Regions from separate parts of the Rhizobium sp. NZLR8 genome, predicted to be linked through region 1. Evidence: riboswitches for the same ligand, from Rfam matches in the RefSeq annotation. Region 1 holds a riboswitch; each other region holds the start of a gene.
The links. Region 1 has a riboswitch for thiamine pyrophosphate ahead of thiC (phosphomethylpyrimidine synthase ThiC). Riboswitches for the same ligand answer to the same signal wherever they lie in the genome.
Positions count from the first base shown of each region.

Region 2: it holds a riboswitch for thiamine pyrophosphate, as region 1 does, so the genes downstream of both, HJB89_RS14850 (YkoF family thiamine/hydroxymethylpyrimidine-binding protein) here and thiC (phosphomethylpyrimidine synthase ThiC) in region 1, are expected to answer to the same signal.
Region 3: it holds a riboswitch for thiamine pyrophosphate, as region 1 does, so the genes downstream of both, thiM (hydroxyethylthiazole kinase) here and thiC (phosphomethylpyrimidine synthase ThiC) in region 1, are expected to answer to the same signal.

Region 1 is NZ_JABDVY010000021.1:93,444-98,347, forward strand. It holds gene HJB89_RS30690 (thiazole synthase) at 1-268, opposite strand, end outside; gene thiS (sulfur carrier protein ThiS) at 272-469, opposite strand; gene thiO (glycine oxidase ThiO) at 466-1,440, opposite strand; gene thiC (phosphomethylpyrimidine synthase ThiC) at 1,442-3,259, opposite strand; TPP riboswitch at 3,352-3,463, opposite strand; gene HJB89_RS30710 (hypothetical protein) at 3,686-4,396, opposite strand; gene HJB89_RS30715 (hypothetical protein) at 4,818-4,904, opposite strand, start outside.
Region 2 is NZ_JABDVY010000005.1:376,716-381,619, reverse strand. It holds gene HJB89_RS14865 (SDR family NAD(P)-dependent oxidoreductase) at 1-93, opposite strand, end outside; gene soxR (redox-sensitive transcriptional activator SoxR) at 204-668, opposite strand; partial or broken gene HJB89_RS14855 (NADPH-dependent FMN reductase) at 752-1,323, shown strand; TPP riboswitch at 1,486-1,599, shown strand; gene HJB89_RS14850 (YkoF family thiamine/hydroxymethylpyrimidine-binding protein) at 1,590-2,222, shown strand; gene HJB89_RS14845 (ABC transporter permease) at 2,312-3,118, shown strand; gene HJB89_RS14840 (ABC transporter ATP-binding protein) at 3,115-3,921, shown strand; gene HJB89_RS14835 (ABC transporter substrate-binding protein) at 3,996-4,904, shown strand, end outside.
Region 3 is NZ_JABDVY010000001.1:548,925-553,828, forward strand. It holds gene thiE (thiamine phosphate synthase) at 1-562, opposite strand, end outside; gene thiM (hydroxyethylthiazole kinase) at 559-1,362, opposite strand; TPP riboswitch at 1,412-1,508, opposite strand; gene HJB89_RS02645 (DUF1349 domain-containing protein) at 1,656-2,240, opposite strand; gene HJB89_RS02650 (ABC transporter substrate-binding protein) at 2,455-3,981, shown strand; gene HJB89_RS02655 (ABC transporter permease) at 4,065-4,904, shown strand, end outside.

The DNA.
Region 1 (4,904 bases):
ATAGCTCGCGTGCCATCCTTGCGGTCAGCACCGCTTCCCCGACGCTGTGGCAACCTGCAGTGTTGGGAAGGATACGAACGCCGAGTGCGCGGATCATCTCGAAGAAGGCGCCCCCAGTGCGGCCGCCAGACATCTCACGACGAAGCGAGACGGTGACTATTTCCGTCGCCGATTGCCTGACAGCCTCGGAGAGGACGGCAGGAGAGGGGTATCGCGCTGTGCCGAGCAGCAGACGGGAGTTTATTTCGGATCCATAAAGCGTCAGCATCCGTCAGCCTCCTTGCATCGGCGACAGGATTTCGATCCTGTCATTGTCGTTGAGCGAACGATCGAACCGGTCTTCTCGATGGACCAGCTCACCGTTGACGGCTGTCGCCAGCCAGTCACCCTCGTATTCCATCAGGACTAAAAACTCCGACAGCGTCTCAGCCGCGACATCCTGGGCCTCGCCATTAACGATCACTTTCATGAGGCATTCCTTCCCGTGGTATGTTGGTTGAAGACAAGTTCAGCCGCCTCGGCCGCCATGGCTGGCGCGAGCAGAAAGCCGTGACGGTAGAGGCCGTTGAGCGAGATCACCTTTGCCTGATGGCTTGCACGTGGAAGATTGTCCGGAAAGGCTGGGCGGATTCCGACACCCGTTTCGATTATGGTTGCATCGGCAAAGGCCGGAAATAGCGTGTATGCAGCGTTGAGCAGTTCCATCAGTGAACGGGCGACAATAGGCCCGTCGAATTCCGTCTCGATCATCGTCGCGCCGACCATGAACAGACCGTCTCCACGCGGGACGATGTAGACGGGGAAACGCGGATGGAGCAGGCGGACCGGCCGGGAGAGATCCACGTCGAAGCTTCTAAGGTAAAGCATTTCGCCGCGGACGCCGCGTAACTCCTTGGCCTCGCCGATCTGCGCAGCGCCCGTGCAATCGACGACACTGTCGAAGCTCTCCTCATGCGAGCTCTCGCCCACGAAGGTGACCCCCTGAACTGTCAGCTTGGTGCGCAGCAGAGTCAACACTCGCCGGGGATCGAGATGGGCTTCGCGGCGAAAGAACAGCCCGTGCCGGAACCGCCCGGCAATGGAGGGTTCCAGCGCCGCGATCGCCGGTTCTTCCAGCCATTCATAACCCGTCGTGCGGCAGGCAAAGCGTCGCAGTTCACCAAGATCGCGAGCCGAGGCGACCACGAGCGTTCCGTTTCGTCGCACCTCTCCCGGCACCATTGCCTCCCATTTGTCGGCGGCGGTGAGACCGCGCATGAGTACCGCGTCATCAGCACTCTCCCGCTCGCACCAGGGCGCCAACATTCCGCCCGCGAGCCACGAAGCAGCACGCAGGAAACCGTCATAAGGATCCAGCACGGTGACCTCGGCATCTCGAGCGCGCAGTTCATGCGCCACCGTCAGGCCCGCAACGCCGGCCCCTTTGACAAGCACACGCATCTCATTCGCCCGAATGTTGCAGGGTTTGAACTGGCATATAGAGGTCGCCGCCCTCGCGATAACGCGCTGCCATCGCGTCTAGCCCCTCCTTCTGCGCTTCGGCGCGGATATCGTGCGAGATGCGCATGGAGCAGAATTTCGGGCCGCACATGGAGCAGAAATGGGCCACCTTATGGGCTTCCTTCGGCAGCGTCTCGTCGTGGAAGCTGCGGGCGGTTTCGGGGTCCAGCGAGAGGTTGAACTGATCCTCCCAGCGGAATTCGAAACGGGCGCGGGAGACCGCGTCGTCGCGCAGCTGTGCCGCCGGATGCCCCTTGGCGAGATCGGCGGCATGGGCCGCGATCTTGTAGGTGATAACGCCGGTCTTGACGTCGTTGCGATCGGGAAGGCCGAGATGCTCCTTCGGCGTGACGTAGCAGAGCATCGCCGTGCCGAACCAGCCGATCATGGCTGCGCCTATCCCAGAGGTGATGTGATCGTAGCCCGGCGCGATATCGGTCGTCAGCGGCCCGAGCGTGTAGAAAGGCGCCTCGCCGCAGACTTCGAGCTGCTTGTCCATGTTCTCCTTGATCTTGTGCATCGGCACATGGCCGGGGCCTTCGATCATCACCTGGCAGTCTTTCGCCCAGGCGATCTTGGTCAGCTCTCCCAGTGTTTCTAGTTCGGCGAACTGCGCCGCATCATTCGCGTCGGCGATCGAGCCGGGGCGCAGGCCATCGCCGAGCGAGAAGGAGACGTCATAGGCGCGGCAGATGTCGCAGATCTCCTCGAAATGCTCGTAGAGGAAGCTTTCGCGGTGATGATGGAGACACCACTTCGCCATGATCGAACCGCCGCGCGAGACAATGCCGGTGACGCGGTTGACGGTGAGCGGGAGGTAGTGAAGCCGCACGCCGGCATGGATGGTGAAATAGTCGACGCCCTGTTCGGCCTGTTCGATCAGCGTGTCGCGATACACCTCCCAGGTCAGGTTCTCGGCAATGCCCTCGACCTTCTCCAGCGCCTGATAGAGCGGCACGGTACCGATCGGCACCGGCGAATTGCGGATGATCCATTCGCGGATGTTGTGGATGTTACGGCCGGTGGAGAGATCCATGACGGTATCGGCGCCCCAGCGGGCCGCCCAGACCATCTTCTCAACCTCCTCCGCCATCGATGAGGTGACGGCCGAGTTGCCGATATTGGCGTTGATCTTCACCAGAAAATTGCGGCCGATGATCATCGGTTCGGCTTCCGGATGGTTGATGTTGGCGGGGATGATCGCCCGACCCGCCGCCACTTCCTGCCGGACGAATTCCGCCGTCACATGGTCGGGAATGTGGGCGCCGAAGCTCTCGCCGTCGCGGACTATGGCGTCCGCCTGCGCCTTGCGGCCGAGGTTTTCGCGGATGGCTATGAACTCCATTTCCGGCGTGATGATACCGGCGCGCGCATAGGAGAGTTGGGTGACTGCACTGCCATCCTTTGCGCGCAGCGGCTGGCGTAGCGCGGGGAATTCGGGCGTCAGCCTTTCGCCGCTGGCAAAGCCGTTGTCTTCGGGACGGACATGGCGGCCCTTATAGGCCTCGACGTCGCCGCGGGCGAGAACCCAGTCACGTCGCAGTGAGGGCAGCCCCTGTTCGATACGGATCTCGGTGCCCTCGGTCGTATAGGGGCCGGACGAGTCGTAGACGACAACGGGCGGCTCGCCCGATGTCGGATGCAGGCTGATTTCGCGCATCGGCACGCAAATGTCGGGATGGATGTCCCCCCGAATGTAGATCTTCCTGGATGACGGCAAGGGGCCGGTGGTGACGGTTGGGGTGGCGGCGATATTCATGGTTTGAGGCTCCAAGTTTTCGATTGGAGACCCAGTCCTCAGCCGGAATGATGAAAAGACGCCGGCATGGATTCCACACGTGAATCCACTGCCTTCGAGCGCTTGCACCGTCCCTACGCCAGTATGAACTGGATCAGGTTCAACGGGTCACTGCGCGCGATAGCAGTATCTCAGCCCCTTGCCGGGACCCCCCTGGTGAATGCGAAAAAGGGTAGAGGCTTGCCGAGTAGACTGTCAAGCCACAATCTGCCATGGCTTGGGATCCGGGTTGCACTTAGGCTATCGTGCGTGGTCGCCGCGCTCAACGAATCGACAAGGGCAATCGCCCGACCGACACGCTTCGGCAAGGCAGGCGCTTTTGTCGCATGCAGTGGCTGTCGATTTTCGTCCCGCGCAGTTCAGCAAGTATGCTGAGCTACCGAAGCGCTATTGAGCAAGCAGGCGCGGAACTGGAAAGTCTAGTACTTTGTCCGTGTAGCTTTCGACCAAGGCGCTAAACGGCGTGCCATCTCGAAGTTTCAGTACGGCACGATGTTCGAGCAGGAACGGCGGCAGGGTAAGGGGACCTGTTTCATGCGCTGTTAAGCCCTCCATGTCCCAGCCTTCGGATAGAGGGGACCAGAGCAACTTGGCAGACAGGTTTGTGCGAGTGAAATTAAGAGCCTGAACGGCTCTGCCAAACGCGATATCGCTGGTCTTCAACGCCTGATTCATCTCTGCAGTTAATTTTGCGGGTACATACCAATTGTCGGCTTCCGACAAGACGCGGTCGCCGCAGACCAGGCGGACGCGGCGATAGGCGATCAGTTCACCGGGGCCGACGGTCAGAAGTTCGCGGATGTGCTCATCGGCCGGCTTGTCTTGCCCGCCCACACGCTGAGCTACAATCTTAGAACCTTCCGGTGCGAGCTTGTGCGCGGCGCACCAGCGATCAAGGGTCAACGTAGCACTGGCGTTACTCAGGAGATTGGCATTCAAGGTCTGAAGGACCGCAAGCGCTTCTACTCGAGATGTCGGCGAGTTCAGCCACTGAGACCCTATAGACGGTTCTTGCGCAATTGCGATCTGGGTGCCCAGCACGATGGCAGTCGCTGCAAGTGCGGCGATGCGAATGCGTTTCGAAGAACAAAATGACACGGAGAACGAATCCTTTCTGCAGTAAATTTGATGGGCTAACCCTGCGCGTCAAATTTCTTTGATTTTGGCAGGCGAGCGCGCGTTGTCAGCGTATTTGATTACCGGCAGAGAGATTTGAACTGCGCCTTGCGTGTACCGGGTAACGGTCGGGTTCCCAATAGGCTTTCTTACCATCTTCCGATGTTCCTGCCGTGCTCCTACCTGTTGAAGCCTGTGTGCCCGAGCCGTCCTTTGCTTGCGTCGCATCAAGGTCGTCCATGATATCCTCCATCCGCGCGCCGACCTGTTGTTGGAGTTTGCAAGCGTTGGCGACTGAGCCGGCGCTTCCTTCCTGAAATATGGAAACCCGATAGACGTGGCTTTCAAAGGAGGAACGTGGCGGCCGGTCCAAATTCTGCCAATTACATATCGTAACTTTCACTTAACGGTTTAGCGCCTTTGTCGTCCTCTCGCTCGTTGCGGGATGTTCATACAGCTGGATCGGATAAAATAGGTAGCAACCGAAAGC
Region 2 (4,904 bases), on a different contig from region 1:
GTCCAGAAACTGCCGGGCGACTTCAAGGCCGATGCCGCGGCCGGCGCCGGTCACGACGACATTGCGATTTTCGAACAATCTGGGATGAAACACGAAGCCGTCCTCCTCGCGGACAGTGCCGCCGGTTGCGTCACTCGCCCTTAACATATGAGCGCACCGACCGAAAGAAAGGCGCGCACCGATCTTTCCGGGGAAAACCAGGACTAGTTTTCGGCCTCCAGAAGCCGCGCACCCGGCCCTTCCTTGCCAAGCCGGTCGCAGGGATTACGCAGCGGACAGCTTTCGATCGACAGGCAGCCGCAACCGATGCAGCCGGTCAATCGGTCGCGCAACAGGCTGAGCCGCCTGATTCGCGCGTCGAGATCATCCTTCCAGCGCGCCGACAGCGTCTGCCAGTCGGCAACGGTCGGCGTTCGTCCCTGCGGCAGGGACTCGAACGCTGACTGGATTTCCGAAAGCGGAATGCCGACACGCTGCGCCACCTTGATGATGCCGAGACGGCGAAGCACATCGCGCCCATAGCGCCGCTGGTTGCCGCGGGAGCGGATGCTCGAGATCAACCCTTTGGTCTCGTAAAAATGCAGCGCCGAGACGGCGAGGCCGCTGCGCTCCGCCACTTCACCGACTGTCAGGAGCCTGCCGAGCGGCGTCGCAGGAATCGTATCCATCGCCTATTGACCTCAATATTAGTTGAGGTTTTATACCTGTTGCTCCTGCAATCGTAAAGTCCAATCGCAACAAGGAGCGACACATGAAAACACCCACCAGGCTGGCGGTCATCTACGGGAGCACGAGGGAAGCATCTGCGACCGGGTGGTCAAGTGGCTGACGGAGGAGCTCATCCGCTTCCCGCAATTCGATATCGACATCATCGACCCGCTGGATTTTGCGCTGCCGACCACCCGCGAATTGGCACATCCCGAAATCGCCAGGCTCGCCGAGCGGCTCGGCATGGCGGACGCGTTCATCATCGTCACGCCGGAATACAATCACAGCTTCACCGCCTCGCTGAAATTCGTCATCGATTTCTTCTTCGAGCCTTGGCAGGGCAAGCCGGTCGCCTTCGTTTCCTATGGCGGTATTTCCGGCGGCCTGCGCGCGGTAGAGCAGCTGCGCCTCGTCTTTGCCGAACTCCACGCCGTCACGATCCGCGATTCGGTCAGCTTCGCTGCGCCATGGAACCGCTTCGACGCGGAAGGCAGGCTCGACACTCCCGACGACGCGCTGCGCTTGCTCGGCCGAATGATGGCAAGGCTGGAATGGTGGACACGGGCGCTCGCCACCGCCCGTATCGATCGTCCCTATGCCGATATCGCCGCCTGAGACAGAAAGCTCCGGTTCCGTTCCCAGCAGGTACGGAACCTCTGGGAACACCCGGGCAGGACCTCGGTCCGGGTGTTGTCCGTCATATCAGGTTCATTCCGACCACGCGGACGGGTCTGCAATTTTGCGGTTGCGGGAAGAAAACCGCGATGATAGTTTCCGCCGAAATAACAGGGGAGCTCCGTATCGCCGGGGCTGAGATGCGAGGCGCAAGCCTCTGGACCCTTCAAAGCTGATCTGGGTAATGCCAGCGGAGCGAGGTTCAGATGTTCTCAGGCGCACAAGTGTCACTCTATCCGATGTCCGGCAATTTCGTCGGCATCATTCTCGATGCCGTCAAGGCGTTCGACCCCTATCGCGACCGGCTTCGCATCGAGACCGATGATATCTCCACCCTGCTGGTCGGCCCGCCTGATGTCCTCTTCGCGGCCATGCGCGATCTTTTCGTCGTCGCCGCCAATACCGGCGAGCATTGCGTGCTGTCCGCCGCGGTCTCACGCGGCTGCCCAGGTGAGCCCGACGACGCCATCTGCGGCGTCAAGCCCTCTGCCGGCCGGGCGGAGCCGCTTGCCGACCGGATTACATCAGCCCTTGCCGCCGTTGAAACCACCACGGAGACCGGACAGCCGGCGGCCGCGCAATTCTCGCTCTACGTCATGGGAACCGGCAGCCATATGGACGAGATCTATGGCTGCATCGATTTCTTGAAGCGCTCCGGCACCTTCGACCACGCCAAGAATTTCTGTACCCGGCTGGGGGGAGATGCCGGCGCCGTCTTCGCGACCATTCATGAGGCCTTCTATCGCTTCGGCGACCCGGTGGGACACGTGACGCTCGACATCACGGTCTCCGCCAATACAGCGCCGCGCGTCTTAGCAGACGCGCAAGGGACGCCGTAACACTTTAAATTGCTGCATAATTTTCCCTTAAATCGATTCCGATTTAAGGAATTATGCAGTGCCCGACGAAAGCCTGAAATCGAACGCTGATGACATCGCCACAACCATCGGATTCGCGCCTTGCCGCGCTCCGCGCCGCTCTCTACCGGGGCATACCGGCCTTTCTCGCGGGCTGCGCGTTTTTGGCGGCATGGGAACTCTATGTCGATCTTTCCGGCATCAAACCTTCCATCCTGCCGGCGCCTTCGCGCATTGTCATCCAGGGCTGGCTGAACCGTGAGGCGCTAATATCAAACACCTGGCCGACGCTGGGTGCGACACTCGGCGGTTTCGCGCTGTCGCTTGCCTTCGCCTTCGCCGCTTCGATCCTGATGGATTTCGTGTCTTTCATGCGCCGGGCATTGCTACCGATTTTCATCGCCAGCCAGACGCTGCCGCTGGTGGCGATCGCGCCCCTTGTCGTCCTCTGGTTCGGTTTCGGCCTGTTGCCGAAGATCCTGCTGGTGGCGCTCGTCACCTTCTTTCCGCTGTTGGTCGCCCTGCTGCAGGGCTATCAATCGACCGACCGCGACATCGCCGAATTGCTGAACTCGATGAAGGCGAGCCGCTGGCGGATTTTCCGCCTGGCGCGGCTTCCCTCCGCGCTGCCCTATTTCTTCGCCGGCCTCAGGATCTCGATCACCTATGCCGTCGTCGGCGCGATCTTTGCCGAATATGCCGGCGCCGCCCGCGGCCTCGGCATCTATATCCTCAACGCCAAGAACAATTTCCGCCCCGATCTCGTGCTTGCCGCCGTCGTCATCAGCGCCGCGCTCACACTCTGCCTCTTCGGGCTGACGCTATTGATCCAGCGCCTCGTCATGCCCTGGCAACGATCCCAGGAGTCGCGGCGATGAGCGATACGATGGTCGAACTGCGCAACATCTCGAAGTCCTTCGACGGCATGAAGGTGCTGGGCGATATTTCGCTCACTGTGGCAAACGGCGAGTTCGTTTCGATCGTCGGCCCGTCCGGCTCAGGAAAGTCGACGGTGCTCCGATTGCTGACACAGGCGCTTCGCCCCGATTCCGGCACCGTGCTTTTCAAGGACGCGCCGCTGGAACGGGCGCCGCATTCATTCGCCTTCATGCCGCAGCGCGATGCGCTGATGCCCTGGCGCCGGATCATCGACAATGCGGCACTTGGCCTCGAAGTGCGTGGCATGAGCCGCCGCGCTGCCCGCGCCACTGTGGCGCCACTGTTTGAGCGCTTCGGCCTTGCCGGTTTTGAACACCATTATCCATCCGAACTATCAGGCGGCATGCGCCAGCGCGCCGCCCTGCTGCGCACTGTCGTCCAGACCCAGGACATGCTGCTGCTCGACGAGCCGTTCGGCGCGCTCGACGCGCTGACGCGCACACAGATCCAGGAATGGCTGCAGAGCATGTGGACCGAACACCGCTGGACGGCGCTGCTGATCACCCACGACGTCCGCGAGGCCGTGTTCCTCTCCGACCGGATCTACGTGCTTTCGGCCCGCCCGGCGCGTATCATCCGCGAATTCCACGTTCCCCTGCCCCGTCCGAGAAGCCTTGCCGATCTCGGCTCGCCGGCGGCCCAGGCGATCGAAACCGAAATCCTGCAAACACTGCTTCATCCGCTCGAACAGGATGATTTTAGGCCGGTCGGCTTAAAATCTGAATCCTGTTCTACATTATAGAGTTAGAGCATGATGTCGTGAGAAAACCGCTCACACTTTTCGGCATCATGCTCTAGAGACCTGAGGAGGTCACCATGCTGCTTCTCACCCGTCGCCAGACGATCTTAGCCGCCATCGCCGCAAGCCTTGCCGGCCGCCCGGCCTTCGGCCAGTCAGCGCCCGCAAAGGTGCGCATGGCGCTCGATTGGACACCCAACACCAACCATATCGGCATCTATGTCGCCAAGGCGAGGGGCTTCTATACCGCCGCCGGCCTCGACGTCGAGATCCTTCCCTATGCCGACACCAGCGCCGGAACGCTGGTGTCGAACGGCGTCGCCGATTTCGGCATCAGCAGCGAGATCGAGGCCCTCATGCAGCGCGCCGCCGGCGGCGACGTGAAGATGGTCTACGGCGTCGTCCAGACCGAAACAGCGCGCCTTATCTACAAGGGCGGACGCGACGACATCAAAAGCCCTAGAGATCTCGACGGCAAGACCTATGGCGGCTTCGGCGGAACCTGGGAGAGCGCTTTGATCTCCGCGATGATCCGCAACGATGGCGGCAAAGGCGAGGTCAAGACCGTCACGCTCGGCACTTCCGCCTACGAGGCGCTGGACAATGGCTCGATCGATTTCACACTGGAGATCTACACCTGGGAAGGCATCGCCGCCGAGCTGGAAAAACGCAAGATCGGCCGCTTCCACTATGCCGACTATGGCGTTCCCGACGAACAGACGACGGTCATCGTCTCCAGCGACGCCTATCTCTCGGCAAATCAGGAAAATGCCCGCGCTTTCATTCAGGCAACGCGAAAGGGTTATGCCTATTCCGTCGATCATCCCGACGAAGCCTGCGCGCTGCTGATATCAGGAAGCAACGGCGCGCTGATGAACACGGAACTGGTGAAAGCTTCGCAGAAGGCATTGATCGACGGACACTTCCTGAAGTCCGAGGCCGGCGTAATCGGCACCCTCGACCCGGCCAAGGCCGATGCCATCGGC
Region 3 (4,904 bases), on a different contig from region 1:
TGGAGACGACGGCAAGCCCCTTGGCGCCCGCGTCAAAGACTTCGGCCACATGCTCTGCCTTCAGGCCGCCGATCGCAACCGACGGCACCGGCGAAGCCGCCACCAGCCTTGCCAGGCCCTCAAAGCCGATCGGCTGCTTGTGGTCGGCCTTGGTCGGCGTCGCAAACACCGGGCCGACGCCGGTATAATCGACGAGGCTGGGATCGACGGCAGCGGCGAGCGCCTCGGTCTCGACCGACAGGCCGAGGATCATTCCGGGGCCGATCATCTTGCGCGCTCTCGCCGCATCCATGTCTTCCTGGCCGATATGCAGGCCGTCGGCGCCGATGGCGATAGCCGCCTCGACATCGTCGTTGACGATGAGCAGGGCGCCGGTGCCATCAAGCGCCTGTTTCAACGCGCGTCCGGTCTCGATCATCCCGGTCGTGCCGGCATGTTTGTCGCGCAGTTGCACCATTGTCGCGCCGCCGGCAACGGCAAGGCGGGCGGTCTCGACCATGCCGATCCCGGCGCAGAGATCGGGGTCGAGGACGAGATAGAGCGAAAGATCGAAGGTCTTCATGCGGCCCATATCCTGGCCCTGGCATCGAGCGTTTCGGCGTCAAGCGCGTTCAGCGCATCGAGGAAGCGCCAGGCGAAGGAGCCGGGACCGGCCGCACCGAGTGCTGCCTCTTCGCCGGCGATGGCGAAGGTTGCAAGGGCTGCGACCGTCGCCCCGAACATATCCTCGGGCACTGTGGCGGCAAAGGCGCCGACGAGGCAGGTGAGCGAGCAGCCGAGGGCGGTGACCTGCGGCATCAAGGCCGATCCGCCTGTGATCCGCACCGCCCGCTCCCCATCGGTGACGAAATCGACTGCACCGGTGACGGCGACGACCGCCTGCTGGCGCTCGGCGAGCCATCGCGCCGAACCTTCCGCCTGTTCAACCGGATCGCGGCTGTCGACGCCCTGGCCGCGGCTCTCGCCGCCGGCGAGCGCGATGATCTCGGAGGCATTGCCACGGATGATCGTGGGCTTGAGCGCCAGCAGACCGGCGACCGCATCGCGGCGGAAAGCCGTGGCATAATGGGCGACCGGATCGAGCACCCAGGGTTTGCCGGCTGAGGTCGCTGCCTTCGCCGCCGCCTGCATGCCGTCGATCCATTGCGGCGACAGCGTGCCGATGTTGACCGTCAGCGCATTGGCGATGCCGGCGAATTCGCCGGCTTCCTCTGCGGCATGCACCATGGCGGGCGAGGCGCCGGCGGCCAGCAGAACATTTGCGGCAATGTTCATGGCGACGTAATTGGTGATGCACTGAACGAGCGGCGGCTTTTCGCGCATCGCCTTCAGCATGGCTCCTGGTGTGGTCCTGGTCTGCATGTGGCCCCTTTCAGGCGGGGGCGGGCACGGGGTCATTCGTACGGCAGTGCCGCGACCCCGAGCGACTCCCTCCGCCGGCATTATCCGGTTCAGGTTCGAAGGGTGCTTCTCAGCCCGTCTGTCGACGGGCGCCCCTGTCTCTCATCGCGCTCTTTTTCGCAGAGAATGGGGCGGATGTCATCTCGAAAATGACAGTCCTATTTGTGTGGCATTTACAGCAGGGGCAACGAATAGAACGGCCAACATTCGTGGATCACCCCAGATCGTGTCCGCAGAGAATCTTATAATAGCGTCTAACTCAAATCATGAAGATCCGTCGCAATCGCCAACCCGATCGAGAACTCCGAAAAGCGCACCGTCAACCCGCTGCGCTCCGGCGTGCAGGCCATCGGCCCGACCTCGTAACCGTCGGCGGCCGGGAAGGGCGCTAGCCGCAGCAGCGGCCAGCGGCTCCCGTCGCAAGAGGTCTGGATGCGCAGGGCGCCGTTGGCGAGGGTGACGCGGATGTGGAAATCTTCGAGTCCCTTGAAGGGTTGTGACACCGACCAGTCGGACCTGCCGTCGGTGACGACGGTGCTGAGGAAAGCTTCGCCGTCGGTGAATTCCACGCCTGTTTTTACCCAGCGTTTCCCGTCGAGGCGCACCATCAGGCCAGCCTGGTCGTAGAGGGTGCGGAATTCGCCCTGGATGCGGATCTGGGCGGTGAAGCTCTCTGCCGTGGGAAAGGCGAGGAAATGGCCGCTGTCGCGGGTGAAGCCGTAATGGGTTTCCCGCCAGAAATCGGTTTTTTCATCGGTCGTCAGGGTGAGGGCGGTGTCGTCGGCGTGCCAGCTGGCCGGTTCGTTCAGCCATTTTCCGCCCTTGAAATTGATGTTCATTCTTTTCTCCCGTTCCGCTGAAGCCTGACCATCCGTGTGCTTGGCATAATGCGCAGCCTTCGTGCAGGGCGCAGCCGAAGATTGTGTTTTCTCGCGTTCCGGTATCCCGGCAGAGGCATAATCGGTCACCCACGCTTGACAGGATCAATCCAGCTCTTATTCTTTTACAAAAAGAGTGATTACATAATTGTGGAACTTGACCGGGAGCCCTCACATGAAAACACTTGTCGCATTTCTCCTTGGCACCGCGCTTGTCGCCCTGCCCTCGACCCTGCTTGCCCAGGAAAAGGGCGGCGTCATCAATGTCGCGACGATCGGCGAGCCGCCGACGCTTGATCCGATGTCGTCGACGGCCGATCTCGTCGGCATTGTCACCCAGCATATTTTCGAAACGCTCTACACTTTCGACAAGAGCTGGAACGTCACGCCGCTGCTGGCCGAAAGCCTGCCTGAGATCAGCGCCGATGGCAAAACTTATACGATCAAGCTCAGGACCGGCATCAAGTTCCACGACAATAGCGACATGACCTCGGACGATGTGGTCGCCTCGCTGACCCGCTGGATGAAGATCGCCTCGCGCGGCAAGCAGGTGTCGGGCTTCATCGACAAGATCACTGCTGTCGATCCTTCGACCGTCACAATCACGCTGAAGCAGCCCTATGCGCCGCTGACTTCGCTGCTTGCCTTCAATAATTCGGCGGCGATCATCATTCCCTCGGAAAAACAGGACGAGCCGATGAAGGAGTTCATCGGCACCGGTCCCTATATGCTGAAGGAGCGCAAGGCCGACCAGTATATCCAGCTCGTCCGCTTCGATGGCTACAAGTCCCGTGACGGCGACAGCAATGGCTATGGCGGCGCCCGCCATCAATATCTCGATGAAATCCGCTTCGTGCCGGTGCCCGATCCGAACACCCGTGTCGAAGCCGCCGTCTCCGGCCAGTATGATTATGTCGATTCGATCGCCGTCGAATCCTACGACAAGGTGAAGGCGTCGACTGCCTCGCAGCCGGTCATGTTGAAGCCCTTCGGCTATCCGGTCTTCGTCTTCAACACGAAGGAAGGTGTTGCTGGGAATGTCGAGGTCCGCAAGGCGATTCGCCAGGCACTCAGCATGGAAGACATGCTGGCCGCCGCTTTCGGCAGCAAGGATTTCTATGCGCTCGACGGCGCCATCTATCCGAAGTCCTTTTCCTGGTCGACCGATGCCGGCGTCGAAGGCGCCTATAATCTCGCGGATCCGGAAGGGGCGGCCGCTGCTGCCAAGAAGGCCGGTTATAATGGCGAGCCGATCCGCATCCTGACCAGCCGGCAGTACGAATTCCACTATAAGATGGCGCAGGTCGCCGCAGAATATCTGAAGCTTGCCGGCTTCACCGTCGATATGCAGGTGGTGGACTGGGCGACGCTGACTCAGCGCCGCACCGATCCGAAGCTCTGGGATATCTACATCACCCACAGCCCGTTCCTGCCGGAGCCGGCCCTGATCGGCTCGCTTTCGACCAGCTCGCCCGGCTGGTGGGATACGCCGGCCCGCAAGGCCGCCGTCGATGCCTTCACCGCCGAGGTCGACCCGAAGAAGCGCGCCGCGCTCTGGGCCGATGTCCAGAAGGCGGTTTATACAGATGCGCCCTTTATGAAGATCGGCGATTTCAACGCCGTCTCGGCGAAATCGGTCAAGCTCGAAGGTGTCGATCCGGCCCCATGGCCGTATTTCTGGAACGCTTCGATCAAGAAGTAAACATCGCCGCCGGCGCTGGCCCTTCGTGGCCGGTGCCGGTCTTCTTTTCTGCCGCATCTGCAAGGGCTTGAAGGCCAGCATTCATGATCCGCTACATCCTCCAGCGCCTGTTCGGCATGATCGTCGTGATGTTTCTCGTCGTCACGATCGTCTTCGTCATCGTGCGCGTGACGCCGGGGGACCCGGCTGCCGTCATGCTCGGGCCGGATGCGACGCCGCAGGATGTTGCCGATCTGCGGAGCCGCCTCGGCCTCGACCAGTCGCTCGGCCTGCAATATTTCTATTATATCGGTCAGCTGCTGAGGGGCGATCTCGGCCAGTCGATCTTCCTCAACATGCCTGTCACCTCGGCTCTGCTCGACCGCGCCGAGCCGACCTTCTTCCTGACGCTGTTTTCGCTGGCCATTGCCGGCGTCATCGCGCTGCCGATCGGCATCTATGCGGCCTATCGGCGCGGCTCCTTCGTCGACCAGGCGGCAACGACGCTGGCGATGTTTGCCGCCAGCATCCCAAGCTTCTGGCTCGGCCTCATCCTGATGCAGTTCTTCGCCGTCCGGCTCAACCTTTTCCCGGTCTCGGGTTATGGCGGCCCCGGCTCGACCTTCCTTGAGCGGATGTATCATCTGACCCTGCCGGCCTTCGCGCTCGGCATCGTCTCCTCGGCGCTGATCCTGCGTTTCACCCGCGCGTCGATGCTCGATGTGCTCGGCGATGATTATATCCGCACGGCGCGCGCCAAGGGGCTGGTCGAGCGCAAGGTCATCCTCAAGCACGCGCTGAAGAATGCGCTGATCCCGATCCTGACGGTGCTCGGCCTGACGGCGGCGGTGCTGATTTCGGGCGCCGTCGTCACCGAGACCGTCTTCGGCCTGCCGGGTGTCGGCAATCTCGTCGTCTCGGCGGTGCTGCGCCGCGATTACCCC